Regions from separate parts of the Streptomyces sp. NPDC006384 genome, predicted to be linked through region 1. Evidence: riboswitches for the same ligand, from Rfam matches in the RefSeq annotation. Region 1 holds a riboswitch; the other holds the start of a gene.
What was found. Region 1 has a riboswitch for glycine ahead of gcvT (glycine cleavage system aminomethyltransferase GcvT). Riboswitches for the same ligand answer to the same signal wherever they lie in the genome.
Positions count from the first base shown of each region.

Region 2: another riboswitch for glycine. It lies ahead of gcvP (aminomethyl-transferring glycine dehydrogenase); the one in region 1 lies ahead of gcvT (glycine cleavage system aminomethyltransferase GcvT).

Region 1 is NZ_JBIAHR010000025.1:38,635-42,029, reverse strand. It holds gene ACFYOJ_RS28750 (enhanced serine sensitivity protein SseB) at 1-498, opposite strand, end outside; gene ACFYOJ_RS28745 (AAA family ATPase) at 578-1,243, opposite strand; glycine riboswitch at 1,423-1,516, shown strand; gene gcvT (glycine cleavage system aminomethyltransferase GcvT) at 1,678-2,796, shown strand; gene gcvH (glycine cleavage system protein GcvH) at 2,933-3,310, shown strand; gene glyA (serine hydroxymethyltransferase) at 3,325-3,395, shown strand, end outside.
Region 2 is NZ_JBIAHR010000009.1:311,962-315,356, forward strand. It holds gene gcvP (aminomethyl-transferring glycine dehydrogenase) at 1-1,936, opposite strand, end outside; glycine riboswitch at 2,114-2,209, opposite strand; gene ACFYOJ_RS15365 (PRC-barrel domain-containing protein) at 2,367-2,744, shown strand; partial or broken gene ACFYOJ_RS15370 (DNA polymerase IV) at 2,660-3,395, opposite strand, start outside.

The sequences.
Region 1 (3,395 bases):
GTCCGGTTCGAAGAGGCGGACCCGGCCGCCGGACGCGGGCCCGTCCAGCGGGGTGCGGCCGGCCCGGCACAGCTCGGCCACGGCCGGCGGCGGCAGCGGGACGCCGACCACGCCCTCCGGGTTCACGATGATGCCGACCTGCGGGGGCAGGCCGCGGGCGAACTCCACGGCGGGGGCGATGGTGTACGCCATGTGCGCCCCGGCGACCTGGCGGAACTGCTCCTCCGAGCTGAACACCGGCACGTAGGCCTGGCCGTCGATCTCCAGGGAGGGCAGGTCGAGCGGGCCGCTGTGCGGGCCGCCGCCGTTCGGCAGCGGGACCCAGACGAAGCTGCGGCCGAGCACCTCCACGATCCGGCCGCCGGCCGACGGGACGCCGAGGGAGGCGGACAGCACCTCCTCCAGCTCGTTGCCCGGCCATCCGCCGTGCGGGTGGGGACGCGCCTGCGCCGGGAGGTCCGGTGAGAGGTCCGCCGGGAAGTCCGCTGGGAAGTCCATCTGCCTACCGCCTGCCTGGTACCGCTGCTGTGGCTGAAAAGGCTAACCCGTTCGGCCCCGCCGGCCCACGGCCGTCGCCTCAGCCGGTGAAGGCGATCCGGTGCAGCGCGTCGGCCGCCGCCCGGTCCAGGAGGACCGCCGAGCCGCAGCCGGCGGGCAGCCTGCCCTCGGCCACGGAGGCCAGCAGGCGGGCGGAGGCCGAGCGGTGCCGCAGGAAGGCGTAGCGCGAGACGCCCCGGCCGCGCTCGCGCTGGCCGGCGAGGGCGTCGTCCACGGCGACGTCGAGGAAGAGCAGGTGCAGGGTGCCGCCGCGGCGGCGGGCCTCGCGGGCCAGCCAGCGGCGCACCCAGGCCTGGGTGCCGCAGTCGTGCACGACGACGCCCTCGCCGGAGCGCAGCGCGCGGCGCAGTCCGGCGTAGTGGGCGATCCGGACCAGGGGCCGGTAGAGGGCGTACGGCAGGAAGCGGGGCATGCGGCGGTCGAAGCGGTCGCGGGTGTCCTGGGAGTCGACGCGCCGGCCGCGCACGGTGCGCCGCATGAGCGTGGACTTGCCGCTGCCGGGCAGTCCGGTGACCACCACCAGGTCGCGGGGGCCGAAGAGCAGGGCGTGCGGGCTGCGCCCGGCGCGGTCGCGCAGGTCGCGGACGACGGACGCGGGCAGGGGGGCGCACGCGTCCCCGGCCGGTGCGGTCTGCTGCGGCAGGGCGATTCCCGAAGTCGTGGCGTAGACCGTGGTCCTGTTCATCGTGATCGTCCTCCCCTGGGGCGGTTCACGAGTTCCCCTCCCCCTCGAGTGTAAAGAGAAGGTAATGCGTGGGTCTCGCGTTTTCGTGCGCTTACTGCCACAGCACGGCTACAGATCACGGTCTGCCGTGAACGGGCCCGGCGTGCGATGATGGCGGCGCCAACTGCATACCGGCCGTTTGAATCCGCGCGGGAGAGTCCCCGGCCGTGCCGGGGCGCCGAAGGAGCAAGTCCCTCCCTTGAATCTCTCAGGCACCGTCACCGCGTGGGCGAGGCACATCTGAAAAGCGGGCCGCCGTTCCACGGCCGCCCCACCCAAGGTGCAAGTCCTGACCGCCGTGGAGCGGTGGTCATGGCGAACCTCTCAGGTTCCGATGACAGATGGGGAGGATCCACCTCGCCCGTGCCGTGCTGTCCCTGGGAGACGACCGACCGATGAGCAGTACCGAACTCCGCCGTACCGCGCTGGATGCCACGCATCGCGCGCTGGGCGCGACGATGACCGACTTCGCCGGCTGGGACATGCCCCTGCGCTACGGCTCCGAGCGCGACGAGCACGTCGCGGTGCGCACCCGGGCCGGTCTCTTCGACCTCTCCCACATGGGTGAGATCACGGTCACCGGCCCGCAGGCCGCCGGCCTGCTGGACTTCGCGCTGGTCGGCAGCATCGGCACGGTGAAGCCGGGCCGGGCCCGCTACACCATGATCTGCCGCGAGGACGGCGGCATCCTCGACGACCTGATCGTCTACCGCCTCGGCGAGAGCGAGTACATGGTCGTCGCCAACGCCTCCAACGCCCAGGTGGTGCTGGACGCGCTGACCGAGCGGGCGGCCGGCTTCGACGCCGAGGTGCGCGACGACCGGGACGCCTACGCGCTGCTCGCCGTGCAGGGCCCCGAGTCCCCGGGCATCCTCGCCTCGCTCACCGACGCCGACCTGGACGGTCTGAAGTACTACGCCGGGCTGCCCGGCACGGTCGCGGGCGTCCCGGCGCTGATCGCGCGCACCGGCTACACCGGCGAGGACGGCTTCGAGCTGTTCGTGAAGCCGGAGCACGCCGTCGAGCTGTGGCAGGCGCTGACCGAGGCGGGCGAGGGCGCCGGGCTGGTCCCGTGCGGTCTGTCCTGCCGGGACACGCTCCGCCTGGAGGCGGGCATGCCGCTGTACGGGCACGAGCTGACGACGGAGCTGACGCCCTTCGACGCCGGTCTCGGCCGGGTGGTGAAGTTCGAGAAGGAGGGCGACTTCGTGGGCCGCGCCGCGCTCGAGCGGGCCGCCGCCCGGGCCGAGCAGAACCCGCCCCGCGTCCTGGTCGGCCTGATCGCCGAGGGCCGCCGGATCCCGCGCGCCGGGTACGCGGTCGTGGCCGGCGGCGAGGTGGTCGGCGAGGTCACCTCCGGCGCCCCCTCCCCCACGCTGGGCAGGCCGATCGCCATGGCGTACGTCGACGCCGCGCACGCGGCCGTGGGCACCCCCGGGGTCGGCGTGGACATCCGGGGCAGCCACGAGCCGTACGAGGTCGTGGCACTGCCGTTCTACAAGCGCCAGAAGTAGCCCCGGAAGCAGACACCGGGCGGGCGGGGCTCTCCGGCGTCCCGCCCCGCCCGCGTCCGCGTCCGTGCCGCCCGCCTGCGGTCCACCACAGTCCCCCGTCGTTCAGCACCGTCCCGCATACAGGAGAATTCAGGTCATGAGCAACCCCCAGCAGCTGCGTTACAGCAAGGAGCACGAGTGGCTGTCGGCCGCCGAGGACGGCGTCTCGACGGTCGGCATCACGGAGCACGCGGCCAACGCGCTCGGTGACGTCGTCTTCGTCCAGCTCCCCGCGGTCGGCGACACCGTGTCCGCGGGCGAGACCTGCGGCGAACTGGAGTCGACCAAGTCGGTCTCCGACCTGTACTCCCCCGTCTCCGGCGAGGTCACCGAGATCAACGAGGACGTCGTCGGCGACCCGTCGCTGGTGAACTCGGCGCCCTTCGAGGGCGGCTGGCTGTTCAAGGTGCGCGTCAGCGAGGAGCCGGGCGACCTGCTCTCCGCCGACGAGTACACCGAATTCGCCGGCGCCTGAGGAGTCACGGTCCCATGTCGCTCCTGAACACCCCCCTGCACGAGCTGGACCCCGACGTCGCGGCCGCCGTCGACGCCGAGCTGGT
Region 2 (3,395 bases), on a different contig from region 1:
CGTCACGGTGCTTCTCGATCTTGGCCCGCAGGTCCTCGACGTCGATCTCACCGTCCTCGGCGGTCTTGACGACGACGACCTTCATGCCGGCCATGACGGCGCTCGCCGCGTTGGTGCCGTGCGCGGAGGACGGGATGAGGCAGACGGTGCGCCGGTCGTCGCCGTTGGCGCGGTGGTAGCCGCGGACGGCGAGCAGGCCGGCGAACTCGCCCTGCGAACCGGCGTTGGGCTGCAGCGACACCTTGTCGTACCCGGTGACCTCGGCGAGCCGCTCCTCCAGCTCACGGATGAGCGTGAGGTAGCCCTGCGCCTGCTCGGCGGGCGCGAAGGGATGCAGCGCGCCGAACTCGGGCCAGGTGACGGGCTCCATCTCGGTGGTCGCGTTGAGCTTCATGGTGCAGGAGCCCAGCGGGATCATGCCGCGGTCCAGCGCGTAGTCGCGGTCGGCGAGGCGGCGCAGGTAGCGCAGCATCGCCGTCTCGGAGCGGTGCCGGTGGAAGACCGGGTGGGTCAGGAAGTCGTCGGTGCGCAGCAGCGCCCCGGGCAGCGTGTCCTCGGTGTCCGCGTCCAGCGCCTCGATGTCGCCCTCGACGCCGAACGCGTTCCACACGCCGCCGACCTGGGCGCGCGTGGTGGTCTCGTCACAGGCGAAGGAGACGTGGTCGGCGTCGACGAGGCGCAGGTTGATGCCGTTCTCGCGGGCTGTGTGGACGATCTCGCCGGCCCGGCCGGGCACCCGCGCGGTGACCGTGTCGAAGTAGGCGCCGTGCACGATCTCGACGCCACCGGCCGCGAGGCCCGCGGCGATGATCGAGGCGTACCGGTGGGTGCGACGGGCGATGGCCCGCAGCCCTTCGGGGCCGTGGTAGACGGCGTACATGCCGGCCATGACGGCGAGCAGCACCTGCGCGGTGCAGATGTTGCTGGTGGCCTTCTCTCGGCGGATGTGCTGCTCGCGGGTCTGCAGGGCGAGGCGGTAGGCCCTGTCGCCGTCGGCGTCCACGGAGACGCCGACCAGACGGCCGGGCAGGCTGCGCGCGAACTTCTCGTGCACGGCCATGTAGCCGGCGTGCGGCCCGCCGAAGCCCATCGGCACACCGAAGCGCTGCGTGGTGCCGACGGCGATGTCCGCGCCCAGCTCGCCGGGCGACTTCAGCAGCGTCAGCGCGAGCAGGTCGGCGGCGACGGTGACCAGCGCGCCCAGCTCGTGCGCCCGGTCGATGACCGGCTTGATGTCGCGGACGGCACCGGAGGCCCCCGGGTACTGGATCAGGACACCGTTGATCTCCCGCTCGGCGACCTCGGCGGGGATGCCCTCGGCGAGGTCGGCGACGACGACCTCGACGCCGGTCGGCTCGGCGCGGGTCCGGATGACCGCGATGGTCTGCGGCAGCGCGTCCGCGTCGACCAGGAACAGGCCCTTCTTGTTCTTGCCCATGCGCCGGGACAGGGCCATCGCCTCGGCGGCGGCGGTGCCCTCGTCCAGCAGCGAGGCGCCCGAGGTCGGCAGACCGGTGAGGTCGGCGACCATCGTCTGGAAGTTCAGCAGGGCCTCGAGCCGCCCCTGGGAGATCTCCGGCTGGTACGGCGTGTACGCGGTGTACCAGGAGGGGTTCTCCATGACGTTGCGCAGGATGACCGGCGGGGTGAAAGTGCCGTAGTAGCCGAGGCCGATCATGGAGTCGAGGACCTGGTTGCGGTCGGCCAGCGAGCGCAGCTCGGCCAGCACCTCGGCCTCGGACCGGGCGCCGGGCAGGTCCAGCGCGTCGGCGTTCTTGATCACATCCGGTACCGCGGCGGCCGTCAGCTCGTCGAGCGAGCCGTAACCGACCTGCGCGAGCATCTTGGCCCGGGCCTCGTGGTCGGGGCCGATGTGGCGCTGCTCGAAGGGTGCTGCCTGCTCGAGCTCGGAGAGCGGAATGCGAGGGGCGGTCATTGCGGAGGCCTCCTGGTCTGATGCGACCTGCGAGGGGCACCACGGCACGGGTACCCGGACGGCCTCCCCCTCTGTCATCCGGACCTGAGAGCTTCACCGGCGCCCCCAGGGGGCCACCGGCTTTCACCGTCGGTGAGAGCGGAAGCCGTCGGCCCCCGCCCTGCTTTCCAGAGTGACCTCGTCCGTGCGGTACGTGTGCCTGAGAGATTCCGGGGAGGATTTGCTCCTTCGGCGCCTCCGATGGTGTCCGGAGGACTCTCCCGCACGGGGTCAGCAGCCGTTTGCCAGCGTACCAGCGAGACCGGCGCACGAACGGCCCAGTGGGCGTCCCGGCGTTCGAGTGGCCGACCGGCCCCATGTGCCCTTTCGTAGTACCGAACGGATGATTCGCCGGATGGTTTGCGACCCAGTGCGACCAAGTGGAGGGCCCGTGCGTACCGACATCGATCCGCGCAGTCTGATAGGCCGCAAGGCGTTCGACCGCAACGGCACCAGGATCGGCACCGTCGACGAGGTCTATCTCGACGACGCCACCGGCGTCCCGGAGTGGGCCGCCGTCCGCACCGGTCTGTTCAGCAGGGACGCCTTCGTCCCCCTGGAGCCCAGCGAACTGGTCGACGGCGTCCTGCGCGTGCCCTTCGACCGGTCGCTGATCAAGGAGGCCCCCGACTTCGGCGTCGGCCGCCACCTCTCCCCGGAACAGGAGCTCCAGCTCTACCACCACTACGGCCTGGACGTGGCCGCCGCTCCCCCGCTGCCCGACCACGACTTCGGCAGGCTGGCGGGCACCGGCAACGAGGACGGCTGACGCCCCGGCGGCCCCCGTCACCGTGCCGCGCCCGGGGCGGCGGGCGCGGCATCCGGAGCCGCCGGGACCGGCCGCCCCTGTACGGAGGGGCCTGCCGTCGTTCCGTCCTCGCCGGAGCCTCCCGGCGCGGGCGCCACCAGCGGCAGCGGATCGGCCCGTGTCAGATCCGGGTCGTCGACGGGGAAGGTCCGCACCCGGCCGGGCCCGGAGTACGGCGTCTCGAAGCGCACCGTGACCCGGCCCAGGCCGCTGCCCTGCACCCACCCGTGCCCGAACTCGGTGTGCCGCACGTCATGCCCCGAGGGCCAGCGGCGCTCGGCCGGTACCCTCACCTGCTCCTCGCCGGGCCCGTCCGCCGGCCGCGGCTGCTCGGCGGGCTCCTCGCCCCGTTCCCCCGCCGCCTGCGCGAACAGGTCCTCCTGCGTGTAGTCGGCCAGCCCGCTGACGCCGACGCCGAGCAGCCGCACACCGCCCGTGGTGTCCACGGAGTCCAGCAGCCGGGCCGCGGCCTCCCGCACGACCGCCGGGTCGTCCGTGGGCCCGCGCAGCGTCTCGGAGCGCGTCAGGGTGGAGAAGTCGTACCTGCGCACCTTGAGCACGATGGTCCGCCCGGACATCCCCGAGCCGCGCAGCCGCCGCACACACCGGTCC